Piscinibacter gummiphilus: one gene and its partner. The protein of the gene in region 1 interacts with the protein of each later gene in a pairwise test. Links are inferred from orthologs where the notes say so. Each region holds a gene or a part of one and is shown on either strand. Other genes may lie near its edges.

Region 1 (14,617 bases):
ATCCACACCAGCGCCTGCACGGTGGCCGTGATGCCCGAGCCCGACGAGGCCGAGGAGGTGCAGCTGAACCCGGCCGACCTGCGCATCGACACCTTCCGGGCGAGCGGCGCCGGCGGCCAGCACGTCAACAAGACCGACAGCGCGATCCGCATCACCCACCTGCCCACCGGCATCGTGGCCGAGTGCCAGGACGACCGCTCCCAGCACCGCAACAAGGCGAAGGCCATGGCCGTGCTGGCCGCCCGCCTGCGCGAGAAGGACCGCAGCGAACGGGCCGCGAAGGAGGCCGCCACCCGCAAGGGCCTGATCGGCAGCGGCGACCGCAGCGACCGCATCCGCACCTACAACTTCCCGCAGGGCCGGCTCACCGACCACCGCATCAACCTGACGCTCTACAAGCTCGGCGCCATCATGGAAGGCGACCTCGACGACGTGTTGGCCGCGTTGCAGGCGGAACGGGCGGCGCAGCAACTGGCCGAGCTGGAAGGGCGCGGGGCATGACCACGACCGTCGACGCCGCCCTGCGCGCCGCCGCCGCGGCCGGGGTCGACCGGCTGGACGCCCAGCTGCTGCTGGCCGAGGTGCTCGGGCAGTCGCGCACCTGGCTGTTCGCCCACGGGGACGACGCCGTGCCGCCCGCGGCCCTCGCCCGCTTCCAGGACTGGGCGGGCCGCCGAGCCGCTGGCGAACCGTTCGCCTACCTCGTGGGCCGCAAGGAGTTCCACGGGCTGCTGCTGGACGTGTCCCCCGCCGTGCTGGTGCCCCGGCCGGACACCGAGACGCTGGTGGCCTGGGCCCTGGAGCGGATCCGCGAGCTCCCGGCCGCGCGCGTCGCGGACCTGGGCACCGGCAGCGGCGCCATCGCCCTGGCGCTGAAACACAGCGAGGCCGGCGCTCACATCACCGCCACCGACGTCAGCCCGGACGCCCTCGCCGTGGCCCAGGGCAACGCCCGGCGCCTGGCGCTCGACGTCGAGTTCCTGGCCGGCCCGTGGTGGACACCGCTCGCCGGGCGCCGCTTCCACGTCGTCGCCAGCAACCCGCCCTACATCGCCGGCAACGACCACCACCTCGCCGCCCTCGCCCACGAGCCCCGCCTGGCACTGACCCCCGAGGGCGACGGCCTGCGGTCCCTGCGCGAGATCATCGACGGCGCACCCGCTCACCTGGAACCCGGGGGCTGGCTGCTGCTCGAACACGGGCACGACCAGGCCGCGGCCGTGGCGCAGTTGCTCGCGGGCCGGGGATTCACCGACGTGAGCACCCGCCACGACCTGGGCGGCAATGCCCGGTGCACCGGAGGGCGTTGCGCCAAAGCCGCATCCGGCTGAGCTTTCCGGGAAATCCGCACGTCAAGCGGGCCGCCCCCCTCGTCCGGATGGCCGAAGGAAGCAGTCAGTGACACACAACCGGATTCTTCCGGCGTAGGATTCATTCCATGGGGCCGAGGTCCTACCCGGACACCGTTCCCTGATTCCACAAGAAGACTTCTGAAGAGTTCATCATGCGCAAAGCCTTGCTGACCGTTGCGTTCTGTACCTTGTCCTCCGCCGGCACGGCCGCGTGGGCGCAGGCCGACACCCTCGGGGCCAACGCAACCGCGCAAGGCGCCTCCGCGCCGCTGTCCCAGCTCAGCTGGGGCCGCCTGCAAGGCCGGGTGGCCTTCGCCACCACCGCCACGCCCCTGCGTGCCGACTACCTGGGCAACGACTCCGCCTTCAAGGTCAGCAGCCTGAGCCTGATGGGCGACTACTACCTGCGCCCCTCCCTGAGCCAGCTCACCCTCGGCGGCCTGCGCGCCACCAGCGGCGTCGTGTTCGGCCAACGTTCCTCGCTGTGGGGCGTGTCCAGCACCAGCATCGGCCCGCTGAACGTCGACCGCCGCAGCTACAGCGCCGACCCGTACAACAGCAGCGTCGTCCCCGAACACACCACCACGCCGTACTTCGGCATCGGTTACTCCAACACCGGCAGCGCGTTCGGCAAGAGCGCCAACTGGGGCTTCTCGGCCGACCTCGGCCTGATGTCCCTCAGCCCGGGCAACATCGGCCGCATCGGCAAGGTCTTCTCGGGGTCGCAGAACCTCGACGACATGGTGCGCGACCTGCGCCTGTCGCCGGTGCTGCAGCTCGGTTTCACCTACTCCTTCTGATCCCCGGCAAAAGGGCATCCGTGCGGCCGCCTCGGCCGGGCGTGGCAATGCCTTATCCTTGCGGGTTCCAACACGTTTCACCCGGCACGGCCGGACACCGATCATGAGCGACGTTCAACAACGCATCGACGGCCTCGTCAAAGGCAACCGCGTGGTGCTTTTCATGAAGGGCACGGCCCAGTTCCCGATGTGCGGCTTCTCCGGCCGCGCGGTGCAGATCCTCAAGGCCTGCGGCGTGTCCGACCTCAAGACGGTCAACGTGCTCGAGGACCCGGAAGTGCGCCAGGGCATCAAGGACTACGCCAACTGGCCCACCATCCCCCAGCTCTACGTCGACGGCGAGTTCGTCGGCGGCTCGGACATCATGATGGAGATGTACGAGGCCGGTGAGCTGCAGCAGGTGCTGGGCACCAAGACGGCCTGACGCGGCCATGACGCAATCGCCGGTCCGGCCCGCCCGGGTGGTGGTCGGCATCACCGGCGCGACGGGGGCGGTGTACGGCGTGCGCCTGCTCGAACGCCTGCGGGCCGCAGGCGCCGAATCCCACCTCGTCGTGAGCCCGGCCGGTGTGCTCAACGTGTTTCACGAACTGGGCCTCGACCGCGGCGCGCTGGAGGCCCTGGCCCACACCGCCTACAACCCGGGCGACGTGGGCGCCGCCATCGCGAGCGGCTCGTTCGCCACGGATGCAATGGTCATCGCGCCCTGCTCCATGAAGACGCTGGCCTCGGTGGCCCACGGGCTGTCCGACAACCTGCTGAGCCGCGCGGCCGACGTCACGCTGAAGGAACGCCGCCGCCTCGTGATGATGGTGCGCGAAACCCCCTTCAACCTCGCCCACCTGCGCAACATGACGGCCGTCACCGAGATGGGTGCCGTGGTGTTTCCGCCGCTTCCGGCGTTCTATCACCGGCCGCAGTCCATCGACGAGATGGTCGATGACACGGTGGAGCGGGTGCTGGCGCTGCTCGGGGTGTCGGCTGCGGCGCCGAAGTCCTGGAACGGGCTCTGACTCAGGCCGCGGGGTTGTAGTCCCAGGCCTTCTTGGCGCCGAACACCAGGTTCGGGTACTCGGGCTTCCCCCGGCTGCCGTTGTACCGCCCGAGCGCCATGTACATGTCCCCGCGCTCCCGGTCGAGGTAGTGCCGCAGGATCACGCAACCGAAGCGCAGGTTGGTCTGCATGTGGAACAGCCGGGCCGGTTCACCGTCGCCGATCAGGCGCGCCCAGAACGGCATCACCTGGGTGTACCCGCGGGCGCCCGCGATGCTGATGGCGTACTTGCGGAAGCCGCTCTCGACCTGGATCAGGCCGAGGAACAACGCGGTGTCGAGGCCCGCGCGCTTGGTCTCGTAGTAGACCGTCTCGAGGAACTCCACCCGCGTGACGTGCTCGGCCTTGCGGCGCTTGAGCCGGTTGCTCATCTCGCCCAGCCAGCGCAGGTACGCGATGCGCGCCTCGACGTTGTCGAAGGTGGGCTTCGGGGGCGCGTTGTTCGCGATGGCAGCCGACAGCACCGAACGCACCGCGTCGGCGAGCGGTTCCTCGGCCTGGCGGCCGGCGAGCGCCACGCCGGGCGCGAGGGACAGCGACGGGGCCGCGAGGGCCGCCAGCGCCAGCTGCCGCCTCGTGAGACCCGAGGCGGCGGGACTCACCGGGCTCATCGTCCGAGCTTGGCCTTCACGAAGTCCACGATGCCGGCGAGCGGCACGGACTCGGCCTGCGCGTCGCGGCGGCCCTGGTACTCGACCTGGCCGTCCTTCAGGCCGCGGTCGCCCAGCACCACGCGGTGCGGCACACCCACGAGCTCCCAGTCGGCAAACATCGCACCCGGGCGTTCGCCCCGGTTGTCGAGGATCACGTCCACGCCCAGGGCCTGCAGTTCGCCGTACAGCTTGTCGGCGGCGGCCTGCACGTCGGCCGAGCGGTCGTAGCCGATGGGGCACAGCACGAGCTCGAACGGTGCCATGGCCGCCGGCCAGATGATGCCACGCTCGTCGTTGTTCTGCTCGATGGCCGCGCCCAGGATGCGCGTGACGCCGATGCCGTAGCAGCCCATCTCCATCAGCTGCGGCTTGCCGTTCTCGTCGAGGTACGTGGCGTTCAGCGGCTTCGAGTACACGGTGCCGAGGTTGAACACGTGGCCCACCTCGATGCCGCGCTGGATCGCGAGCACGCCCTTGCCGTCCGGCGACGGGTCGCCCTCGACGACGTTGCGCAGGTCGGCGACGAGGTCGGGTTCGGGCAGGTCGCGGCCCCAGTTCACGCCGGTGATGTGGAAATCGACCTCGTTGGCGCCGACGACGAAGTCGCTCATGTTCGCCACGGTGCGGTCGGCCACGATCTTCACCGGCTGCTTCAGCCCCACGGGGCCGAGGTAACCCGGCTTGGTGCCGAAGTGGCTCTCGATCTCGCCGACGGTGGCGAAGCGGAAGCCCTGGTTCAGGCCCGGCACCTTGTTCGCCTTGACCTCGTTCAGGTCGTGGTCGCCGCGCACGAGCAGCAGCCACACCGTGGTCTTCGTGACATCGCCCGCCTCGGTCTTCTCGTCGGTGGCCAGCACCAGCGACTTCACCGTGCGCTCCAGCGGGATCGACAGCAGCTGCGCCACGTCGGCGCACGTGCTCTTGCCCGGCGTGGGCGTCTTCACGAGGGCCTGCGTGGCCGCGCCGCGCGTGGCGATCAGCGGCAGCGCCTCGGCCAGCTCGATGTTGGCGGCGTAGTCGGACGTGGGGCAGTACACGAGCGCGTCTTCACCGGTGTCGGCGATGACCTGGAACTCGTGCGACAGCGCGCCACCGATGGCGCCCGTGTCGGCGGCCACCGCACGGTAGGTCAGGCCCAGGCGCTCGAAGATGCGGCAGTACGCGGCGTACATGGCCTCGTAGCTCTTCACCGCGGCCTCGGCGTTGCGGTCGAAGGAGTACGCGTCCTTCATCGTGAACTCGCGGCCGCGCATCACGCCGAAACGCGGACGGCGCTCGTCGCGGAACTTCGTCTGGATGTGGAAGAAGTTGCGCGGCAGCTGGCGGTAGCTGCGCAGCTCCTGGCGGGCGATGTCGGTGATGACCTCTTCGCTGGTGGGCTGCAGGATGAAGTCGCGGTCATGGCGGTCCTTGACGCGCAGCATCTCCGGGCCCATCTTGTCCCAGCGGCCGGACTCCTGCCACAGCTCGGCGGGCTGCACCACGGGCATCAGCAGCTCGACGGCACCGGCACGCACCATCTCCTCGCGGATCACGTTCTCGACCTTGCGGATCACCCGAAGCCCGATCGGCATGTAGGTGTAGATGCCCGCCCCGAGGCGCTTGATGTACCCGGCGCGCATCATCAGCTTCTGGCTGACGACCTCGGCCTCGGCAGGGGCTTCCTTCAGGGTGGAGATGAAAAACTGGGACGCTTTCATGGGCAGCAGTTGGGCGGTGAGGGCGGAGGATCAGCGGGGGGGAACGGCGGAGAATCGGAGCGGGATTCTGCGGGGTTGATTCCCGTCATCCCGGTGCAATAATGATTTCAACTAGAGATTTCGAGGTTGATTATGCTCGACAGGGATGGGTTCAGACCCAACGTCGGCATCATCCTGCTCAACCCCCGTAACCAAGTGTTCTGGGGCAAGCGCATCCGCACCCACTCCTGGCAGTTCCCGCAGGGGGGCATCAAGTACGGCGAGACGCCCGAGCAGGCGATGTTCCGCGAGCTCCACGAGGAGGTGGGGCTCTTGCCCGACCACGTCCGCATCGTGGCGCGCACGCGCGACTGGCTGCGGTACGAGGTGCCCGACCACTTCATCCGCCGCGACGCCCGGGGTCACTACCGCGGCCAGAAGCAGATCTGGTTCCTGTTGCAGCTCGTGGGCCGCGACAGCGACATGAACCTGCGCGCCAGCGACCACCCCGAGTTCGACGCCTGGCGCTGGAACGAGTACTGGGTGCCGCTCGAGTGGGTCATCGAGTTCAAGCGCGAGGTCTACCAGATGGCCCTCACCGAACTCGCGCGCTTCCTGCCGCGCAGCAACCACCACAACCGCTACCTGCGGTCGGGCATGCGCACGCACCACCGCGACGAAGGGCACGACGACCGGCACGACGACCGGCACGAAGAACAGGCGCCGCCGCCACTGCACGCCGGGCCGGTGGAGCCCGACGAGGCCGACAACGCGCAGGCGCCGGCGCCCAAGGATCCCGAGACCTGACCCGGCCCGGGACCGGCCTGGTCCTCAGCTGAGGATCAGGTTGTCCCGGTGGATCATCTCGTGCTCGAGCGTGAAGCCGAGCAGGCGCTCGAACTCCGACGAGGGCTTGCGTGCGATGAGACGCGCTTCCGCGGCGGAGTAGTTCGCGAGGCCCCGGGCGATCTCGACGCCGGCACCGTTGCGCACGGCGATCACGTCGCCCCGCACGAACTCGCCGATCACCTCGACCATGCCGATGGGCAGCAGGCTCTTGCCGTCGTCGCGCAGCTTCGACACCGCGCCATCGTCCACCACCACGGCGCCGCGCATCTTCAGGTGGTCGGCCATCCACTGCTTGCGGGCGGCCATCTTCGCCGTGCTGGCGGTGAGCGCCGTGCCGATGGCCTCGCCTGCAGCCAGCCGCAGCAGCACGTCGGTCTCGCGGCCCCAGGCGATCACCGTGGAGGCACCGCTGCGCGCGGCGCGCTTGGCGGCGAGGATCTTCGTGATCATTCCGCCGCTGCCGATGGCCGAGCCCACGCCGCCGGCCATCTGCTCGAGCTCGGGCGTGCCGGCCTCGGCCACGTCGATGAACTTCGCGTCGGGGTTCTTGCGCGGGTCGGCCGAGTACAGGCCGCGCTGGTCGGTGAGGATGACGAGGGCGTCGGCCTCGATCAGGTTCGCCACGAGCGCGCCGAGCGTGTCGTTGTCGCCGAACTTGATCTCGTCGGTGACGACGGTGTCGTTCTCGTTGATGACCGGCACCACGTTCAGGCGCAGCAGCGCCAGCAGCGTCGAGCGGGCGTTGAGGTAGCGCTCGCGGTCGGCGAGGTCGGCGTGCGTGAGCAGCACCTGGGCGCTGCCCATGCCGTACGCGCGCAGCTGCGTTTCGTAGATCTGCGCGAGGCCCATCTGGCCCACCGCGGCGGCGGCCTGCAGCTCGTGGATCTCCTTCGGGCGCGTGCGCCACCCGAGGCGCTTCATGCCCTCGGCGATGGCACCGCTCGACACCATCACCACCTCCCGGCCCTCGGCGGCCAGCGCCGCCATCTGGCGGCACCAGTTGCCCACGGCCTCGGCGTCGATGCCGCGACCCTCGTTGGTCACGAGGCTCGAACCCACCTTCACGACGATGCGTCGTGCGTTCTTGAGCACGTCACTCATGAGACGACGAGGGCTGTTGGGCTTCGGCCTTGTCGAAACGGGGGTCCGGATCGTCCGGCACCACGTTCTTCAGCTTCGACACGTGTTCGTAGATCGCGTGCACGAGGCCTTCGCAGCCCTCGCGCGTCAGCGCGGAGATCTGGAACACCGGGCCCTTCCACTTGAAGCGCTTGACGAAGTCCTTCACGCGCTTCTCGCGTTCGTCCTCCGGCACCATGTCGAGCTTGTTCAGCACGAGCCAGCGCGGCTTCTCGTAGAGCTCGTCGTCGTACTTCTTCAGTTCGGCCACGATGGCCTTCGCCTGGGCGACCGGGTCGATGCTTTCGTCGAACGGGGCCATGTCGACGAGGTGCAGCAGCAGGTGCGTGCGCTGCAGGTGGCGCAGGAAGAGGTGGCCGAGGCCGGCCCCTTCGGACGCGCCCTCGATCAGGCCGGGAATGTCGGCCACGACGAAGCTCTGCTCGGCCTGCACGCGCACCACGCCCAGGTTCGGGTGCAGCGTGGTGAAGGGATAGTCGGCGATCTTCGGGCGGGCATTCGAGATGGCCGCGATCAGCGTCGACTTGCCCGCGTTGGGCATGCCCAGCAGGCCCACGTCGGCCAGCACGCGCATCTCGAGCTTGAGCTTGAAGGCCTGGCCGGGCCAGCCGGGGGTCTTCTGGCGCGGCGCGCGGTTCGTGCTCGTCTTGAAGTGCATGTTGCCGAAGCCGCCGTCACCGCCCTTGGCGATCAGGATCTTCTCGTCCGGCACCAGCAGCTCGGCGATCACGTTGCCAGTCTCGACGTCGGTGATGATCGTGCCCATCGGCATGCGCAGCACGATGTCTTCCGCGGCGGCGCCGAACTGGTCGGAGCCACGGCCGTTCTCGCCGCGGCGTGCCTCGTGGCGGCGGGCGTAGCGGTAGTCGATCAGGGTGTTGAGGTTGCGGTCGCCCATGGCGTACACGCTGCCGCCCTTGCCGCCGTCGCCCCCGTTCGGGCCGCCGAACGGGAGGAACTTCTCGCGGCGGAAGCTCATGCAGCCGTTGCCGCCGTCGCCTGCCACGACATCGATGGTGGCTTCGTCAACGAATTTCATGGTGTGTCCTGACGGACACCCAGGGCATCCGTTCGATTTGAGGGACTCGGTCGCGAATGGTAAGCGACCGGCCCGGTCCTGATTCCTCGGCCGAAAAAACAAAGCCCCGGCGGACCGGGGCTTCGTTCGATCAGGCGGGAAGCGAAGCTGCGGTGCAGCTCCGGCTTCTTCAGGCCTTGATGCTGACGGTGCGGCGGTTGGCCGAACCCTTGACCGCGAACTCGACGGTACCGTCGGTGAGCGCGAACAGCGTGTGGTCCTTGCCGATGCCGACGTTCACGCCGGGGTGGAACTGGGTGCCACGCTGGCGGACGATGATCGAACCGGCCGAGATGACTTGCCCGCCGAACGCTTTCACGCCCAGCATCTTCGGTTGAGAGTCGCGGCCGTTCCGTGTGGAACCGCCGCCCTTTTTCTGTGCCATGGTGCTTTAACTCCTGGAGAATCGGATTCAGGTTGCCGAAGGTCAGGCGTTCACGGTGCTGATTTCCAGCTCGGTGAAGTTCTGACGGTGACCTTGCCGCTTCTGGTAGTGCTTGCGGCGGCGCATCTTGAAGATGCGGACCTTGTCGTGACGGCCATGGGCCACCACCTTCGCCACCACCGTTGCGCCGGCAACCAAGGGAGTCCCGACCTTCAGGTCTGCGCCGGCACCCACTGCCAGCACCTGGTCGATCGTGATCTCTTGGCCAACGTCCGCAGCAATCTGTTCGACTTTAATTTTTTCGCCGGCAGCAACCTTGTATTGCTTGCCACCGGTTTTGATGAGCGCGTACATATCAGCCTTTCAATGAATCGGTCCCTGGTCACCCCGGCTTTCGCCCGGACGCCCACGGTACCGCCCTGCTTGGAAACGCAGAGCCGGACATTCTAGCACGCGTTCCGGGCCGGTGCCAAAAAATTGTGCAGCACTGTGGGGAGTCTGACCGCCTCCCTCGGCTCCTAGGGGGTGGACGGCCGGTACACGCCCGGCTCTTCCTATAATTCCGCTACCCAATTGAGCCCAACGTGCAGCCGTCTTCCCCCGCCCCCACCGAAGTTCCATCCAGCCACGCCGCCTTCATCGCGGCGGAGATGCGCGAGGTGGACGCCGTCATCCGACACCGGCTCGCCTCCGAGGTCGTCCTGATCAACCAGATCTCGCACTACATCATCAGCGCGGGCGGCAAGCGCCTGCGCCCGATGCTCGTGCTGCTCTTCGCGAACGCACTCGGCTTCCAGGGCCGCGAACGTTATGAACTGGCCGCCACGGTCGAGTTCATCCACACGGCCACGCTGCTGCACGACGACGTGGTCGACGAGTCCGACCTGCGCCGCGGCCGCCAGACCGCCAACGCGCTGTTCGGCAACGCGGCCAGCGTGCTCGTCGGCGACTTCCTCTACTCCCGCGCCTTCCAGATGATGGTGTCGGTGAACCGCATGCGCGTGCTCGAGGTGCTGGCCGACGCCACCAACGTGATCGCCGAAGGTGAAGTGCTGCAGCTGATGAACATGCACGACGCCGACCTCGCGGTCGAGGACTACCTCAAGGTGATCCGCTTCAAGACCGCGAAGCTCTTCGAGGCCAGCGCCCGCCTGGGCGCCGTGCTCGCGGGTGCGCCGGCCGAGGTCGAGGACGCCTGCGCCTCGTACGGTCGCTCGCTCGGCACCGCGTTCCAGCTCGTCGACGACCTGCTCGACTACGAAGGCTCCACGTCGCAGCTGGGCAAGAACGTGGGCGACGACCTGCGCGAAGGCAAGCCCACGCTGCCGCTGCTCGTCGCGATGGAACGCGGCAACGCCGATGAACGCGCGCTGATCCGCCACGCCATCGAACACGGCGAGGTCACGCGCCTCGCGGAGATCGTGGAAATCGTGCGCCGCACCGGAGCCCTGGACGCCACGCGCGAGGCCGCGCGGCTCGAGGCCGAGAAGGCGCGTGTGAGTTTGTCGATGCTCCCATCTTCCCCTCACAAAGAAGCTCTGATAGAATTCTGCGTTCGGTCGGTTGACCGCTCTTCCTAACCCTCTCACCAGGGCCAGCAGGGCGAACAAGAAGAACGAAAAATCGGGGTGTAGCTTAGCCTGGTAGAGCGCTACGTTCGGGACGTAGAGGCCGGAGGTTCGAATCCTCTCACCCCGACCAGATTCAGATGGAGAAGTCCCAATCACCGAAAGGTGTCTGGGACTTTTTTCATGGTGCCGCGGGATGCCGCACCACCCGCCTCACTTCGCCGCCACCTGCTGCCCGCACGACGGGACCTTGTACTTCTTCCCGAGCGAGCCGCACACGAACCGCGCGTCGTAGACGATGCCCGGCGCGTTGTCGGGGCGCTTCTGGAAACACCGGATCGTGTGCACCGCCGTCGGGAAGGTGTCGACGATCTCGTGCCCGCCGGTGGTGGTGCTGGTTTCGATCACCTCGCCGTTGCCCTTGCGCTTCGACTTCGTGGTGGTCTCCACCGGCGTCACGAACGAGGACGTTTCCGTGCGCGAGCGGTCCTCCACGATGGTGTAGTAGGCGAAGCCGTGGGCCAGCGTGACCTCGGCGCCGCGGATCAGCGCGTAGTCGGCCGCCTGCTGGGGCCGCGTGTAGGCGTTGCCGCTGAAGGTGATGCGGAACAGGTCGCGGTCCAGTTGCACCTCGGAAAAGCCGCCGGACCAGCTGTCTTGGCGGTACTCGGTGGCGCAGCCGGCCAGCACGGCGAGCGCGATGCACGCGCTCCAGGTGAATCTCATCGAAGGTCTCCCAAGTCGCCCGGCGGGCATCGCGCGGCAGCCTAGCGACGGTGACCCATCAGCGACATCCCTAGTTCGCCTCTAGGGGGTGCGGTCCCCCTCGAAGGGGGAAGCGGGCGTTTCGGCGGCCGAACAGAATGCCCCGGCTCTCGCGACCATGCATCGCACCACCACCTAGGGACAAGACAACATGACACTCGACATCTCATCGATGGCCGGCCGCTGGCGGCGGCTGTCGCTCATGGCTTTCATGGCCTTCGGTGTCGCGCTCGCCGGCTGCGGCGGGGGCGGCGGCGACACCGTCGAGAACGGCAACGGCGGCGCCCCCACCGGGACGGGTGGTGGCGGCACGGGCGGCCAGGCCAAGTGGACGTACCTGATCTACATGGCCGCGGACAACAACCTGAGCGACATGGCCACACTCAACGTGAAGCAGATGATCGCCGCGCGCAGCAGCCGCGACGTGCGCATCGTGGTGCAGGTCGAGCAGAACCCGCAGGAAACGCCGGGCGCGGAACGCATGACGCTGCGGGGCACCGTCGAGAACGGCGCGTCGCAACTGCAGAGCCTCGGCCGCAACGTCGACATGAGCAGCCGCGCGTCGCTGACCGAGTTCATCCGCTGGGGCAAGCAGAACTACCCGGCCGACCGCTACGCCCTCGTGCTGTGGTCCCACGGCGGCGGCTGGAAGGCGGACAAGTCCACCCGCGGCGCGCTGCAGGACGTCTCCTCGCGCGAGGACCTGATGTCCGTGCGCGACATGGCCACGGCCGTGAAGGATGCCGGCGGTGTCGACGTGCTCAACTTCGACGCCTGCCTGATGGCGATGTACGAGGTCGCCTACGAGATGCGGCAGTCGGCCAAGGTGATGGTGGCGTCCGAGGAGGTGATCCCGGGCCAGGGCAATCCGTACGACAAGGTGATCAACCGCCTCGTCGCGAACCCCTCTCAGGACGCGGCCACGTTCGCCAAGGGCATCGTGACGGACTACATGGCCTACTACCGCACGAACAACCGCCAGAGCGTGACCCTCTCGGCCATCGACCTGGCCGCGGTGGAACCGCTGCATGCGAAGGTGAAGGCCGCCGCCGCCGGCATGGTGGCGTCGATGGCCGGCGAACGCCTCAACATCCAGGCGGCCCGCGATGCGTCGCCCTCGTACAACCACCCGAACAACCACGACCTGATCGTGTTCGCGAAGACCCTCGCGGCGCGCACGTCGAGCGCGACCCTGCGCACCCTCGCGGACGAACTGGCCGCCGCCGCCCAGGCCGCGTTGCTCGCCAACGACGTGCAGCAGCTGCCCGGCGAGCTGAACGTCGCCGGCTCGACCGGGCTCGCGATCTATCTGCCGACGCCCGCCAACACCACCGCGTCGGAACTGAACGTCTACCGGACGGTGCTCGCGAGCAACACGGTGGCCGGCAACGAGACGCCGTGGAGCACCTTCGCGACCACGCTCGTCACCAACGGCGGCGGCACGGGCCAGACGGACGCGACCGGCCCGTTCGCCTACGGCATCCGCTGGGACAACCCCGACGTGGACCTCGACCTGATGGTCAACGAACCGCAGGGCAACTGGGCCGGACCCGCCATCGGGCCCAGCTCGGTGAACGGCTTCGCGTCGGCGGACTCGTGGGACGCGGGCCTGGCCGAGGAGACGTACACGGCCAACACGCAGCTCGAGAAGGGCGCGTACGACGTGTTCGTGCAGTACACCGGCTGCGCCAAGGGCCGCGCGACCTGCGGCGACACCACGGTCAGCGTCTACCGGTACGACCCGTCGCTCGGGGACACCTCGGCCGTGCTGCTGGGCACCCGCCGCATGAGCGCGACGCCGGCCCTGCCATCGATGGACAGCTTCGCGACCTTCGAGGCCTTCGTCAACGCCGTGAACTCCGACGCGTACGCGGACTGGCTGTTCGTGCGGCGCGTGACCCGCGACCTGCCCGCCGACCGCAAGGTGCTGCCCGCCCAGCCGAAGCCGCGCGGCAAGGGCTTCGGCGCGGTGGTGACCAAGTGAGGGCCGGGGCCGCGTGGGCGGGCACGGTGGCGCTCGCGCTGCTGTCGGCCGCCTGCGGACATGGTGCGGCGCCCGCACCCGCACCCGCACCCGCGGACGGCGCGGCGATGGGCATCGCCGACGCCCTCGCCGCCCCCGCCGGCACGACCCTGCGGGTGAGCGGCCGTTTCGCCGGCTGGTCGGGCGGCTGCACCGGCGGCCCGCCGCGCACACGGTCGGACTGGATGCTGGTCGACGCCGACGGACGGTGCCTCTACGTCAGCGGCCCGGTGCCCGCCGGCCTGGTGCCGCCGCCGGACGCGGCGTCGAACGGCACGGCCATCACGGTGACGGGGCGCCGCGAAGCGTCGCCCGATGGCCGCCCCTACCTCCTGCACACGCGCTGACCCGCGGTTTGGCGCCGAAAGGTAAGGCCCTGTCCTTCGCGGAAAAGCGCGGCGGGGCCGCCAAAAAGATACTGGCTCCATGCCTGCCGCATGAGCCGAACTCCTGAACGCATCGGCCGCGGCGATCTTCCCTGCCACCCATGTCCCAGGAGACACGCCATGAACTTCCTCGACGGATCGCTGTTCCCCGAGAACCAGGAAAAGCTGGTCATCACGGCCGCGCCGTACGGCCCCGAATGGATCCCGTCCGACTTCCCCGAGGACATCCCGGTCACGATGGAAGCGCAGATCCAGAAGGCGGTCGACTGCTACGAGGCCGGCGCCTCGGTGCTGCACCTGCACGTGCGTGAACTCGACGGCCGCGGCAGCAAGCGCCTGTCGATGTTCAACGAGCTGATCGCCGGCGTGCGCAAGGCCGTGCCGGACATGGTGATCCAGGTCGGCGGCTCCATCTCCTTCGCCCCCGAGAGCGAGGGCGCCGCGGCCAAGTGGCTCTCGGACGACACGCGCCACATGCTGGCCGAGCTGACCCCGAAGCCCGACCAGGTCACGGTGACGGTCAACACCTCGCAGATGAACGTCATCGAGCAGATGGACGTGCGCGACATCGCCGGCACCTCGCTCGCCGAACCCGACGGCTTCCGCGCCTACTCGAACATGGTGGTGCCCTCCACGCCCAGCTTCTTCGAGGAACACGTGCGCCGCCTGAGCGCCGCCGGCATCCAGAGCGCCTTCCAGTTCTACAACATCAACAGCTACGAGACCGTCGAGCGCCTCGTGCGCCGCGGCGTCTACAAGGGCCCGCTGGTGATGAACTGGGTGGCCATCGGCGGCGGCATGGACGCGCCGAACATCTACAACCTCGCCAACTTCCTGCGCGCCATCCCCGACGGCTCGATGCTGACCGTGGAGAGCAGCATGCTC
Region 2 (14,051 bases), 4.3 Mb from region 1 along the record:
GTCGCTGCGGAACAGCTGCAGCGGGTGGTTCGCGAGGGCTTCCAGCTGCGACGAGGTGTCGTCGGCAGTGACGATTTCGGTCACCAGGCGCCGGGGAAGGTCGGACGCGTCGGGGGCCATCGGGGCGATACCGAACGCGGTGACACCGAAGCCCATCAGGCCGACGACCACGGCCGTGGCCAGGGTACGCGGGTGCTGGTGGACGAGCTGGCGGGTACGGGAGCCGAACGACGCGACCGCGCGATCAATATTTTCCAACGAACTCAATTTGATGCGGGGCCGAGCGGCCCGATTGCAAGCGCCGGCCGAAGCACGGGACGCTCTGGTTTGTCTCGCCGACCGGCGGGTCCACTAGAATTGCGGACGCCGGGCAGAACCCACTTGTTGCAGTGGAGAACCATCGGGGGTGCGGCATTGTAGCCAGCCCCACGGACCCCCAACCCCGGATATCCCCTCAAAAACGAGCCCCAATTCATGCCCGCGTCAGAAATTTCCGCAACCGCAGTCAATGACACTGCTGCTGCCGACAAGTTCCCCGTGACGGACCGTGTCCGGCAAGCCCTCGACGTGACGCGCCGGGGCGTTGACGAACTGTTACCTGAATCCGAGTGGACCACCAAGCTGGCCCGTTCCGAAGCAACAGGCGTGCCATTGCGCATCAAGCTGGGCCTGGACCCCACGGCGCCGGACATCCACCTCGGCCACACCGTCGTGTTGAACAAGATGCGCCAGCTGCAGGACCTGGGGCACCAGGTGATCTTCCTGATCGGCGACTTCACCTCCACCATCGGCGACCCGTCCGGCCGGAACACCACGCGCCCGCCGCTCAGCCGCGAGCAGATCGAGGCCAACGCCACCACGTACCTGAACCAGGCCAACCTCGTGCTGGACCCGGGCCGCACCGAGGTTCGCTACAACTCGGAGTGGTGCGACGCGCTGGGCGCGCGGGGCATGATCCAGCTGGCCTCGCGCTACACCGTGGCCCGCATGATGGAGCGCGACGACTTCACGAAACGCTTCAAGGCCGGCACGCCCATCAGCGTGCACGAGTTCCTGTACCCGCTGATGCAGGGCTACGACTCGGTGGCCCTCAAGGCCGACCTGGAGCTGGGTGGCACCGACCAGAAGTTCAACCTGCTGGTGGGCCGCGCGCTGCAGAGCGAGTACGGCCAGGAACCCCAGTGCGTGCTGACGATGCCGCTGCTCGAGGGCCTCGACGGTGTCGAGAAGATGTCCAAGAGCAAGGGCAACTACATCGGCATCACCGAACCCGCGAACACGATGTTCGCGAAGCTGCTGTCCATCAGCGACGTGATGATGTGGCGCTACTTCACGCTGCTGAGCTTCCTGAGCGAAGCCGAGATCGCGAAGCTGAAGGCCGAGGTCGAGGGCGGTCGCAACCCGAAGGACGCCAAGGTGCTGCTCGCCAAGGAGATCACCACGCGCTTCCACAGTGCGGCGGCGGCCGACGCGGCCGAGGCCGACTTCAACAACCGCTCGAAGGGCGGCATCCCCGACGAGATTCCCGAGGTGAGCCTCACCGGTGCTCCGCTGGGCATCGGCGCGCTGTTGCGTTCGGCGAACCTCGCGGCATCGTCCAGCGAAGGCCTGCGCCTGATCGACGGTGGTGGCGTGCGCGTGGACAGCGTCGTCATCAGCGACAAGGGACTGAAGCTGGAAGCCGGCACCTACGTCGTGCAGGTGGGGCGACGCAAGTTCGCTCGTGTGACCCTCACGGCCTGACCGCATGCTGGCGCTGGTGCAGCGGGTCGCCGAGGCCCGCGTCGACATCGCCGGCCGCACCGTGGGCGCCATCGGCCGCGGGCTGCTGGTGCTGGTGTGCGCCGAGCCGGCCGACACCGAGGCGCTGGCCGACAAGCTCGTCGCCAAGCTGCTGAAGCTGCGCATCTTCTCCGACGAGGCCGGCAAGATGAACCTCGACGTGGCCGGCGTGAACGGCGGCCTGCTGATCGTGAGCCAGTTCACCCTGGCCGCGGACACCCGCGGCGGCAACCGCCCGAGCTTCACCGGCGCCGCGCCGGCGGCACAGGGGCGGGCGCTCTACGAGCGGGTGGTGGCCACGGCGCGTGCGTCGCACCCCGTGGTGGCGACGGGCGAGTTCGGGGCGGACATGCAAGTGGCCCTCGTCAACGACGGTCCGGTCACCATCCCGATGACCTTGCGCGAGTAGTCAGCCCTGCCCGTGGGTGTCGGGCCACACGGCCCCGTGCCCGCTGTCTCCGGCGACGAGCGTGTTGCCCATGCCCAGCAGTTCGCGGGCCTTCTCCAGGCTCAGCAGCTGCGCGCGGCTGCGCCGCAGGTGGTTGCGGTGGCGTTCGATCTCCCACACGAGCCCGATCAGGTCGCGCTGGGTCTGCGCCGTGCGGATGCGCGTGAGCGTCAGCGGCGCGAAGATCGCGGCCTCGGCGCCCATGGCCCCCACGAGCAGGCTGCGCACCTGGTGGCGCAGCGATTCCTCGGACACGGCCGGGCGGGGACGCGCGTGGTCGGCGACCGGGGTGGTGAGGACCGGCGGCGGCGGACGGCGCAGGGGCGCCGCTGGAGGCGCGGGGATCGGCGCAGGTGTCGGCATCGGTGCCGGAACCGGCGGTTCGGGCGCGACGGCCGCCTCGACCGGGAAGACGTCCGGATGGCCCTCCGTGTCCGGACCTTCGTCATGGACCAGGGGCGCGGCGGCCGCCAGGTTCACCTCGAACTCCACGTCCGGCTCGTCGACATCGGGGATGGGCGGGAGCACCCAGGGTTCGACCGGCGGCGTGATGGGGCCTTCGTCCCGCACGTCCAGTTCCACGCTGGTGAGCTTCGGCAGGTCGAGGGCGCCCGGCGCCGTTTCCTGCGGTTCGGGGGCCATGACCTCGGCCGGCACCTCGACGAGGCCCAGGCGCACCAGTTCCTCGAAGTGGCTGGTGGCCGCGCCCGCCTTGTTCGCCATGCCCAGCACCTCGCCGAGCGGGCGGCGGCCGTCGACCAGCAGCAGCACCGTGCGATGGCGCTGGCTGAGGCCGCGGGTGCGGTGGCGGAGTTCGTCGACGCCGTCGGCGGTCTTGAACGGGGCGGGGGACAGGGGCATGAGGACCCGGGAGGAAACGCTGGAGGACGAGGTTCCGATTGTGGTCCCGCCGCCGGGTTCCCAACACGGCATCAATGGGCGCAATGCCCGGCTGTTTCATCCTGTCACCACGGCCGTGGCGGCCCCCAAACAAACAGGCCACCCGAAGGTGGCCTGCGTGCCGGAGCGAAGAACGATCGGTCGGCGATCAGTCGGCGTACTGGACGTTGGCGCGGATCACCGGCGTCCACTTGTTGATCTCGGCCTCGACGAACTTCTTGTGCTCGGCGCCGTTGACGCGGTTGTCGGTGACGACGACGGCGGCCAGGGCTTCTTCCGACTTGATGAAGGCCGGGTCCTTCAGCGTGGCCTTGAGGGCGGCGTTCAGCTTGTCGACGACGGGCTTCGGCGTGCCCTTCGGGGCGTACAGGCCGTGCCAGATGGTCACGTTGAAGCCCTTGAGGCCCGACTCGTCGAGCGTGGGCAGCTTGGCCAGGGCCGGCATGCTCAGGCGCTTGGCGGTGGAGACGGCGTAGAACTTGATCTTGCCGCCTTCGGCCTGGCCCATCGTGTTGGTGGTCTGGTCGCACATGATGTCGACCTGGCCGCCGAGCAGGTCGGTCATGGCCGGGCCCGTGCCCTTGTACGGCACGGCGACCATCTCGACCTTGAGGGTGCTCTGGAACAGCAGGCCGCACAGGTGCGAGGCCGAACCCACGCCGGCGTGGGCCAGGTTGATCTTGCCCTTGTTCGCCTGGATCCAGGTGTTCAGTTCGGCGTAGTTGTTCGCGGCGAGCGTGGAGCGGCCCACGAGGGTCATCGGCACTTCGTTGATGAGGCCGAGGTACTCGAAGTCTTCCAGGGTCTTGTACTGCAGGTTGCGGTACAGGGCCGGCGACGTGGCCATGCCGATGTGCGTGAGCAGGATCGTGTAGCCGTCGTTGGCCGCCTTGGCGACCTTCGTGGCACCCAGCGTGCCGCCGGCGCCGCCGGCGTTCTCGATGATGATGGGCTTGCCCAGCTGCTTGCGCAGGCCTTCGGCGAAGTCGCGTGCCACCTTGTCGGTGGGGCCGCCGGCCGCGAACGGCACGACGATGGTGATCGGCTTCTCGGGGTACTCGGCCAACGCGGCCGTGGCAGTGAGCGCGGTGAGTGCAGCCAGCAACAGCTTCTTCATGGGGGCAATCCTCGGATGGGTCGGCAGGTATCGGAAAGCCGATGCTACGCAATGGCCCCCGCGCCTCGCATGCCGGAAACTACGTAGCGGCGGTCAAAGCGCCAACTCTGCCCGCGCCACCTCCACGTGCAGCCGCTCCGCCGCATCGAGCGGCACGCATTCGGCGGCCTCGGCGTACAGCTTCTCGGCGTCGCGCAACTTGGTCTCACCCTCCAGCATCACCAGGCCGTTCGCGTATTCCATGCGGGCGATGGCCGACATCGGGTTGAGCCGCAGGCCCGTGCGGAACATCGACACCCCCTCGTCCTTGCTCGCGCCCTGCGTGCGCCCGAGCAGCGCGCCCATCGTGTCGATCACCTCGGCATGGAACGCACCGAGCGCAGTGTGGGCATCGGCGTGCTGCGGCTGCAGCCGGATGGTGGTGTCGAGCGCGGCCTTGATGCGTGCGCCCAGCCCGAGCTGCAGCGCCTTCGAGATGCTGATGCCCTGCGCGTAGCGGCCCAGCGCATAGGCCAGCAGGTAGTGGGCGTTCGCGTTGCCCGGGTCTTCCTCGACCTGGGATTCGGCCCGCGCGACCACGTCGAGGAACAGCGCGAAGCGCTGGCATTCGCTGCGCTCGAGGTAGTTCGCCTGCATGGCCTGCGCCTTGTTGGCGACCGTCAGGCCGGCGGACGAGGCCGTGCGCAGGCCCGCGTCCACCGCGGCCTCGAACTCGCCCGCGTGGTACAGCGACCAGGCCTGGAGCACGTCGTCGTCCTCGGGGAAGGCCTCCGCATCGCCGGCGTGCAGGCGCGACCACGAGGCCCTGAGCGCGTCACGGTCATAGCGGTAGGCGTCTGCCTCGTAGGGAAACGGGTTCCAGCGGGACATCGGGTTCTCCTTCGCTCAAGCGGCGGGCGAATCGGGATGGTAACGGCCCACGAGCGCGAGGAGGTGATTCCGCTCGGGCCCGTCGAGGTACGGCATGACCAGGCTCAGCACGTGGAATGCCCCGCGCAGCAGCGCGGCGCCCGCGGCTTCCGGCTCCAGCGCGCGGCGCGGGTCGCGCACGTACTCGTAGCTGAGCCAGTAGGTGAGCACCACCACCATCGCCGTGGCCACCGGGTCCAGCTCGTGGCTGTCGGCCCGCAGCGCGCCGCCGCGGTTCATGCCGTCGAGCACCTGGCGCACGGCACGCGCCTTGTGGTCGAGCAGGTCCTGGAAATGGGTCTCCAGGTGGCGGTTCTTCGAGAGCAGATCGTTCAGGTCGCGGTACAGGAAGCGGTATTCCCACAGCAACTCGAACAGCATGTGGAAGAACAGCCAGGCGTCCTCGACGTGGCGCACGTCGCCGGCCGCGTCGAGCAGGGTCTCGAGCGAGGCCCGGTAGCGGTCGAACAGCGCGTTGATCAGCGTGTCCTTGGCCGGATAGTGGTAGTACAGGTTGCCGGGGCTGATGCCCATCTCGGCCGAGATGGCCGTGGTGGACACGTTCGGTTCCCCGAGGCGGTTGAACATCACGAGCGCCGCCTCGAGGATGCGTTCGGCGGTGCGGCGCGGCTTCTTCGGGGGAGAGGGCATCGGGCCAATCTAGCAGCGAAATCCTGGGCGGGCCTCCGAGTCAACCCGGGTCCTGCAGGATTCACGGGACCTGCCTACAATCCCGCGCTCCATGCCAGCCATCTCGTTCCAGAACGTCAGCAAGACCTACCACGCCGCCGGACGCGACGTGCGGGCGCTCGACGGCGTCTCCTTCGACATCGAACCCGGCGAGTTCTTCGGCCTGCTGGGCCCGAACGGCGCCGGCAAGACCTCGCTGATCAGCATCCTCGCCGGCCTGTCGTCGGCCACGGGTGGCCATGTGAAGGTGCACGGGCACGACGTGGTCACCGACTACGCCGCCGCGCGGCGCAGCCTCGGCATCGTGCCGCAGGAGCTGGTGTTCGACCCGTTCTTCAGCGTGCGCGAGACGCTCGTCATCCAGAGCGGCTACTTCGGCGTGCGCAACAACGGCGCCTGGATCGACGAGCTGCTCGCCGGCCTCGGCCTCGCCGACAAGGCCCACGCGAACATGCGGCAGCTGTCGGGTGGCATGAAGCGCCGCGTGCTGGTCGCGCAGGCACTGGTGCACCGTCCTCCGGTCATCGTGCTCGACGAGCCCACCGCCGGCGTCGACGTGGAGCTGCGCCAGACGCTGTGGCAGTTCGTGGCCCGCCTGAACAAGGAGGGCCACACGGTGCTGCTGACCACGCACTACCTGGAAGAGGCCGAGGCGCTGTGCAGCCGCATCGCGATGCTCAAGCAGGGCCGCGTCGTGGCGCTCGACCGCACCACCGCGCTGCTCGCCGGCACGGCCAGCACCATGCTGCGCTTCAAGCTCGACGCGCCGCTGCCGTCCTCGCTCGCCGCCCAGGCGCGGGTCACCGGCCGCATCGTGCAGCTCAAGGCCCACGACGCCGCCGAGGTGGAGCAGGTGCTCGCCACGCTGCGCGCCGCGGGGCTCCAGCCGGAAGACCTCGAGATCGGCCGCGCCGACCTGGAGGACGTCTTCCTCGAGATCATGCAAACCGAATCGGGAGGCCTCTGATGAGCGCCCCAGGCCTGCTCGCCGGCACCCGCACGCTGCTCTACAAGGAGATGCTGCGCTTCTGGAAGGTGAGCTTCCAGACCGTGGCCGCGCCGGTGCTCACCGCCGTGCTGTACCTGCTGATCTTCGGCCACGTGCTGGAAGACCACGTGAAGGTCTACGACCAGGTGGGCTACACGAGCTTCCTGATCCCGGGCCTCGTGATGATGAGCGTGCTGCAGAACGCGTTCGCCAACAGCAGCAGCTCGCTGATCCAGAGCAAGATCACCGGCAACCTCGTGTTCCTGCTGGTGACGCCGCTGTCGCACTGGGCCTGGTTCCTCGCCTACGTGGGCGCCTCCGTCGTGCGCGGCGTGGTGGTGGGCCTCGGCGTGCTGGTCGTCACGGTGTGGTTCGCGCCACTGTCCCTCGCCGAACCCCTGTGGGTGTTCGTGTTCGCGGTGCTGGGCGCAGCCATGATGGGCGCGCTGGGCCTGCTGGCCGGGCTGTGGGCCGAGAAGTTCGACCAGATCGCTGCCTTCCAGAACTTCATCATCATGCCGATGACGTTCCTCTCGGGCGTCTTCTACTCGGTGAAGTCGCTGCCCCCGTTCTGGTACGGCCTGAGCCACCTGAACCCGTTCTTCTACATGATCGACGGCTTCCGCCGCGGCTTCTTCGGCGCGAGCGACGTCTCCCCGTGGATGAGCCTCGCCGTGGCCGGCGGCAGCCTGCTGCTGGTGTGCGCGCTGTGCCTGCACCTGCTGCGCATCGGCTACAAGATCCGGCACTGAAACGGGTCGTCCGGCCGGGTTTTCCCGGCATGGGCGATAATGTCGACCACCATGGCTGATCCCACCCCCGCCGAAGTCGAGCGCTACATCGCGCAAGGCCTGAACTGCGAACACCTGCAGGTCGAGGGCGACGGCCGTCATTTCTTCGCGACCATCGTGTCCGCGGAGTTCGACGGCGCGAGCCGCGTGGCGCGCCACCAGCGGGTCTACCGGGCGCTGGGCGATAGAATGCGCGAGCAAATCCACGCCCTGTCCATGAAGACGCTCACCCCCGCCGAATGGGCCGCATCCGCCCCGTCGGCCACCCCCCACCACCACTGAAAGCGGCCGCAGGGTTCACTGCGGCCGGCTGGCCTGCACCTTCGGCGGGCTTGCTGGTCGTGTGAGTCCCGGGCTGAAACCCCCATGGACAAACTCCTCATCCGCGGTGGCCGCCCCCTGAAGGGCGACGTGGTCATCTCCGGCGCCAAGAACGCCGCGCTGCCCGAACTGTGCGCCGCGCTGCTGACGCCCGAGCCGGTGACGCTCCAGAACGTGCCCCAGTTGCAGGACGTGGGCACCACGCTCAAGCTGCTGCGCAACATGGGGGTCACGGCCGAGCGCAACGAGGCCACGCCCGACGTGGTCACGCTCACGGCCGAGCCGCTGACCACCCGGGAAGCGCCGTACGAGCTCGTGAAGACGATGCGCGCGTCCATCCTGGTCCTGGGCCCGCTGCTGGCCCGCTTCGGCGAGGCGCGCGTGTCGCTGCCCGGCGGCTGCGCCATCGGCTCGCGCCCGGTCGACCAGCACATCAAGGGCCTGCAGGCCATGGGCGCCGACATCGTCGTCGAACACGGCTACATCGTCGCGAAGGCCAAACGGCTGAAGGGCGCCCGCATCACGACCGACATGGTCACCGTCACCGGCACCGAGAACCTGCTGATGGCCGCCACGCTGGCCGAGGGCGAGACGGTGCTCGAGAACGCGGCCCAGGAGCCCGAGATCCCCGACCTCGCCGAGATGCTGATCTCGATGGGCGCGAAGATCGAGGGCCACGGCACCCGCCAGATCCGCATCCAGGGCGTCGAGCGCCTGCACGGCACCACGCACCGCATCGTCCCCGACCGCATCGAGGCCGGCACCTTCCTGTGCGCCGTGGCCGCGGCCGGCGGCGAGGCCTTCCTGAAGTACGCCCGCGCCGACCACCTGGGCGCCGTGATCGACAAGCTGCGCGAGGCCGGTGCCTCGGTGGAATCGGTCGACGGCGGCCTGCGCGTGAAAAGCAACGGCCGCCCGCGCGCGGTCAGCTTCACCACCAGCGAGTACCCGGCGTTCCCCACCGACATGCAGGCCCAGTTCATGGCGCTCGACTGCATCGCCGACGGCGCCGCGGTGGTCTCCGAGACCATCTTCGAGAACCGCTTCATGCACGTGAACGAGCTGGTGCGCCTGGGCGCCCAGATCGACGTGCACGGCCACACCGCCACCATCCGCGGCGTGCCGAAGCTGTCGGGCGCCACCGTGATGGCCACCGACCTGCGCGCCTCGGCCAGCCTCGTGATCGCCGGCCTCGTGGCCGACGGCGAGACCATGGTCGAACGCATCTACCACCTCGACCGCGGCTACGACCGCATGGAAGCCAAGCTCCGCGGGCTGGGCGCCGACATCGAACGGATCAAATGACGATGATCACTCTCGCCTTGTCCAAGGGACGCATCTTCGACGAGACCCTGCCGCTGCTGAAGGCCGCGGGCATCGAGGTCACCGAAGACCCCGAGAAATCGCGCAAGCTGATCCTCGCCACCACCCGCCCCGACGTGCGCGTGGTGCTGGTGCGCGCGACGGACGTGCCCACCTACGTGCAGTACGGCGGCGCCGACGCCGGCGTGGCGGGCAAGGACGTCCTGCTCGAGCACGGTGGCCAGGGCCTGTACCAGCCGCTCGACCTGAAGATCGCCAAGTGCCGCCTGAGCGTGGCCGTGCGCGCCGACTTCGACTACGAAGCCGCCGTGAAGCAGGGCTCGCGCATCGCCGTGGCCACCAAGTACACGCAGTGCGCCCGCGAACACTTCGCGAACAAGGGCGTGCACGTCGACCTCATCAAGCTCTACGGCTCGATGGAGCTCGCGCCGCTGACAGGCCTGGCCGACGCCATCGTCGACCTGGTCTCCACCGGCAGCACGCTCAAGGCCAACAACCTCGTGGAAGTCGAGGAAATCATGCAGATCTCTTCGCGCCTGGTGGTGAACCAGGCTGCGTTGAAAACCAAGCGCGAACCCCTTCGCGAACTCATCGACGCCATCGCGTCAGCCATCGTGTAAACACACACACCACCATGAACGTGCAGATCCGCCAGCTCGCCACCGCAGACGCCGACTTCGACACCAGCTTCCAGCATGTGCTGCACTGGTCCGAAGCGACGGACCATGCGATCGAGCAGCGGGTCACCGACATCCTGGGCGACGTGCGCACGCGCGGCGACGCCGCGGTGCTCGAGTACACCGAACGGTTCGACGGGCTGAAGGCCGCGTCGGTGGCCGAGTTCGAGATTCCCCGGGGTGAGCTGCAGGCCGCGCTCGCGAGCCTGCCGCCCGTCCGGCGCCAGGCCCTCGAGGCGGCCGCCGACCGCGTGCGCGACTACCACCAGCGGCAGCTGGAAGTGACTGGCCGCTCCTGGAGCTACCGCGACGCCGACGGCACGCTGCTCGGCCAGAAGGTCACGCCGCTCGACCGCGTGGGCATCTACGTGCCGGGCGGCAAGGCCCAGTACCCGTCCAGCGTGCTGATGAACGCCATCCCGGCCAAGGTGGCGGGCGTGGGCGAGATCATCATGGTCGTGCCCACCCCGGGTGGCGAACGCAACGCGATGGTGCTGGCCGCCGCCGCGGTGGCGGGCGTCGACCGTGCCTTCACCCTCGGTGGCGCCCAGGCCGTGGGTGCGCTCGCCTACGGCACGGCCACGGTGCCGGCCGTCGACAAGATCACCGGCCCCGGCAACGCCTACGTCGCCAGCGCCAAGCGCCGCGTGTTCGGCAAGGTGGGCATCGACATGATCGCCGGCCCGAGCGAGATCCTCGTGCTGGCCGACGGCACCACGCCGCCCGACTGGGTCGCGATGGACCTCTTCAGCCAGGCCGAACACGACGAGATGGCGCAGAGCATCCTGCTGTGCCCGGACGCGGCCTACATCGCCCAGGTGCGCGAGGCCATCGACCGCCTGCTGCCCGCCATGCCGCGCCACGAGGTGATCCGCGCCTCGCTCGAAGGCCGCGGCGCGCTGATCCTCACGCGCAGCATGGAAGAGGCGTGCGAGATCAGCAACCGCATCGCCCCGGAACACCTGGAAGTCAGCTCGACCGACCCGCACCGCTGGGAGCCGCTGCTGCGCCACGCCGGGGCCATCTTCCTGGGTGCCTTCACCAGCGAGAGCCTGGGCGACTACTGCGCCGGCCCGAACCACGTGCTACCCACGTCGGGCACCGCGCGCTTCTCGTCGCCGCTCGGCGTGTACGACTTCCAGAAGCGCAGCAGCCTGATCGAGGTGAGCGAGGCCGGAGCCCAGAAGCTCGGCACCATCGCCGCCGAACTCGCCTACAGCGAGGGCCTGCAGGCCCACGCCCGCGCCGCCGAACTGCGCCTGAAGGATCTGACCAAATGACCGCCGACCTCGACACCCGCATCCAGCGCTGCATCCGCCAGGACGTGCAGTCGATGCACGGCTACGCCATCCAGCCGAGCGCCGGCTTCGTCAAGCTCGACGCGATGGAGAACCCGTTCCGCCTGCCCGAGCCGCTGCGCACCGAACTCGGCCGCCGCCTGGGCGAGGTGGCGCTGAACCGCTACCCCGCGGGCCGCATCGACGACCTGCGCAACGCGCTCAAGCGCCACGTGAACCTGCCTGACGGCTTCGAGCTGGTGCTGGGCAACGGCTCCGACGAGATCATCACCATGCTCAGCATGGCCTGCGACGTGCCCGGCGCGAAGGTGCTGGCGCCGCTGCCGGCCTTCGTGATGTACGACGTGTCCGCGCGCCTGCAGGGTCTCACGTTCGTGGGCGTGCCGCTCACGGCCGACTTCGAGCTCGACGAGGCCGCGATGCTCGCCGCCATCGCCGAGCACCAGCCCGCGCTCGTCTACCTCGCGTACCCGAACAACCCCACGGCGAACCTGTTCGACGACACGGTGATGGAGCGCATCGTGGCGGCCGCGCCGGGCCTCGTGGTGATCGACGAGGCCTACCAGCCGTTCGCCTCGCGCGACTGGTTCGAGCGCATGACGCGCCACCCGCACGTGCTGGTGATGCGCACGCTCAGCAAGTTCGGCCTGGCCGGCGTGCGCATCGGCTACATGGTGGGCCGCAAGGCCCTCGTCGACGAGGTCGACAAGGTGCGCCCGCCGTACAACGTGAGCGTGCTGAACGCCGAGGCCGCGATCTTCGCCCTCGAACACGCCGACGAGTTCGCGCGCCAGGCCGCCGTGCTGCGCAGCGAGCGCACGCGCCTGCTGGCCGCGCTGTCGAAGCTGCCCGGCTGCAAGCCGTTCCCGAGCGAGGCCAACATGGTGCTGGTGCGCGTGCCCGACGCCGCGGCGCTGTTCGCCGCGCTCAAGGCACGCAACGTGCTCGTGAAGAACGTCTCCGGCCTGCACCCGCTGCTGGCCAGCTGCCTGCGCCTGACGGTGGGCACGCCGGAGGAGAACACCCTGATGATCGAAGCCCTGGAAGCGAGTTTGAAATGACAGCCGAACGCATTGCCGACGTCACCCGCAACACGGCGGAAACCAAGATCCGGGTCCGCATCAACCTCGACGGCACGGGCACGGCCAAGCTGTCCACGGGCATCGGCTTCTTCGACCACATGCTCGACCAGATCGCCCGCCACGGCCTGATCGACCTCGACATCGACTGCAAGGGCGACCTGCACATCGACGGCCACCACACGGTGGAAGACGTGGGCATCACGCTTGGCCAGGCCGTGGCCAAGGCCGTGGGCGACAAGAAGGGCCTGCGCCGCTACGGCCACGCCTACGTGCCGCTCGACGAGGCGCTGTCGCGCGTGGTCATCGACTTCTCGGGCCGACCGGGCCTGCACATGCGCGTGCCGTTCAAGTCCGGCATGGTGGGCGCGTTCGACACGCAGCTCGCCTTCGAGTTCTTCCAGGGCTTCGCGAACCATGCCCTCGTCACGCTGCACATCGACAACCTGCACGGCGACAACGCCCACCACCAGTGCGAGACGGTCTTCAAGGCCTTCGCACGGGCCATCCGCATGGCGCTCGAGATCGACCCGCGCATGGGCGACGTGATCCCGTCCACGAAGGGGTCGCTGTGAGCAAGACCGTCGCCGTCGTCGACTACGGCATGGGCAACCTGCGGTCCGTGTCGCAGGCGGTCAAGCACGTCGCCGCGGGCACGGGGTTCGATGTGATCGTTACCTCCAACCCCGACGAGGTGTACGCGGCCGAGCGCGTCGTGCTGCCGGGGCAGGGCGCCATGCCCGACTGCATGCGCGAGCTGCGCGACTCGGGCGTGCAGGAGGCCGTGCTGCACGCGGCCGCGAACAAGCCGCTGATGGGCGTGTGCGTGGGCATGCAGATGCTGCTGTCGCACAGCGAAGAGGGCGACACCGGCGGCCTCGGCCTGATCCCCGGCGACGTGGTGCGCTTCCGCCTCGAAGGCCAGGTGCAGCCCGACGGCAGCCGCTACAAGGTGCCCCAGATGGGCTGGAACCGCGTGCGCCAGGCCCGGCCTCACCCGGTCTGGGCGGGCGTGCCCGACGACGCCTTCTTCTACTTCGTGCACAGCTTCCACGCGAAGCCCGCCGACGCCGCGCACAGCGTGGGCGAAACGGATTACGGCGTCCGCTTTACCTGCGCCGTCGCCCGAGATAACATTTTCGCGACCCAGTTCCATCCGGAGAAAAGCGCCGAACACGGCCTCGCCCTGTACCGCAACTTCCTCCACTGGACCCCGTGACGCCCCACGAAGGCGTTCTTCCTTCCCTCACCACCTCCACCCTCGGCCATGCTGCTGATCCCCGCGATTGACCTGAAAGACGGCCACTGTGTGCGCCTCAAGCAAGGCGACATGAATGCTTCCACCACCTTCGGGGAAGATCCGGCGCAGATGGCCCGACGATGGGTCGACGCCGGCGCACGCCGCCTGCACCTCGTGGACCTGAACGGCGCCTTCGCGGGCAAGCCGGTCAACGAGGCCGCCATCAAGGCCATCCTGGCCGAAGTGGGCGAGGAGATCCCGGTGCAGCTGGGCGGCGGCATCCGCGACCTCGACACCATCGAGCGCTACCTCGACGACGGCCTGAGCTACGTCATCATCGGCACGGCCGCGGTGAAGAACCCCGGCTTCCTGCGCGACGCCTGCAGCGCCTTCGGCGGCCACATCATCGTGGGCCTCGACGCGAAGGACGGCAAGGTCGCCACCGACGGCTGGAGCAAGCTCACGGGCCACGAGGTCATCGACCTGGC

Evidence for each region.
Region 2: the proteins of grxD (region 1) and A4W93_RS04920 interact in binary tests that used the Escherichia coli proteins (3 or more experiments, as listed by UniProt). The link is inferred for Piscinibacter gummiphilus from one-to-one orthologs.

The regions. Positions count from the first base shown.
Region 1 is NZ_CP015118.1:5,362,959-5,377,575, forward strand. The notes cover bases 1,039-3,915. They hold grxD (Grx4 family monothiol glutaredoxin), read left to right. Parts: upstream 1,039-2,255; coding sequence 2,256-2,576; downstream 2,577-3,915. Other genes in these bases: prmC (peptide chain release factor N(5)-glutamine methyltransferase), read left to right, coding at 1,039-1,331; A4W93_RS24515 (hypothetical protein), read left to right, coding at 1,505-2,152; A4W93_RS24525 (UbiX family flavin prenyltransferase), read left to right, coding at 2,584-3,165; A4W93_RS24530 (lytic transglycosylase domain-containing protein), read right to left, coding at 3,167-3,817; A4W93_RS24535 (proline--tRNA ligase), read right to left, coding at 3,814-3,915. In the rest of the region: prfA (peptide chain release factor 1), read left to right, coding at 1-501; more of prmC, read left to right, coding at 498-1,038; more of A4W93_RS24535, read right to left, coding at 3,916-5,559; A4W93_RS24540 (RNA pyrophosphohydrolase), read left to right, coding at 5,692-6,345; proB (glutamate 5-kinase), read right to left, coding at 6,370-7,488; Obg family GTPase CgtA, read right to left, coding at 7,481-8,566; rpmA (50S ribosomal protein L27), read right to left, coding at 8,736-8,990; rplU (50S ribosomal protein L21), read right to left, coding at 9,033-9,344; ispB (octaprenyl diphosphate synthase), read left to right, coding at 9,641-10,570; A4W93_RS24575 (CC0125/CC1285 family lipoprotein), read right to left, coding at 10,772-11,284; A4W93_RS24580 (clostripain-related cysteine peptidase), read left to right, coding at 11,475-13,307; A4W93_RS24585 (hypothetical protein), read left to right, coding at 13,304-13,693; A4W93_RS24590 (beta-keto acid cleavage family enzyme), read left to right, coding at 13,853-14,617. UniProt on the Escherichia coli protein: Monothiol glutaredoxin involved in the biogenesis of iron-sulfur clusters.
Region 2 is NZ_CP015118.1:1,079,681-1,093,731, forward strand. What follows is about bases 6,595-9,272. They hold A4W93_RS04920 (BolA family protein), read left to right. Parts: upstream 6,595-7,637; coding sequence 7,638-7,907; downstream 7,908-9,272. Other genes in these bases: A4W93_RS04910 (ABC transporter ATP-binding protein), read left to right, coding at 6,595-6,813; A4W93_RS04915 (ABC transporter permease), read left to right, coding at 6,813-7,586; murA (UDP-N-acetylglucosamine 1-carboxyvinyltransferase), read left to right, coding at 7,992-9,251; hisG (ATP phosphoribosyltransferase), read left to right, coding at 9,254-9,272. Also shown: A4W93_RS04875 (M23 family metallopeptidase), read right to left, coding at 1-258; tyrS (tyrosine--tRNA ligase), read left to right, coding at 475-1,743; dtd (D-aminoacyl-tRNA deacylase), read left to right, coding at 1,748-2,191; A4W93_RS04890 (hypothetical protein), read right to left, coding at 2,192-3,091; A4W93_RS04895 (tripartite tricarboxylate transporter substrate-binding protein), read right to left, coding at 3,279-4,247; A4W93_RS04900 (tetratricopeptide repeat protein), read right to left, coding at 4,341-5,117; A4W93_RS04905 (TetR/AcrR family transcriptional regulator), read right to left, coding at 5,133-5,807; more of A4W93_RS04910, read left to right, coding at 5,899-6,594; more of hisG, read left to right, coding at 9,273-9,889; hisD (histidinol dehydrogenase), read left to right, coding at 9,904-11,226; hisC (histidinol-phosphate transaminase), read left to right, coding at 11,223-12,305; imidazoleglycerol-phosphate dehydratase HisB, read left to right, coding at 12,302-12,898; imidazole glycerol phosphate synthase subunit HisH, read left to right, coding at 12,895-13,542; hisA (1-(5-phosphoribosyl)-5-[(5-phosphoribosylamino)methylideneamino]imidazole-4-carboxamide isomerase), read left to right, coding at 13,591-14,051. UniProt on the Escherichia coli protein: Involved in cell resistance against acid stress.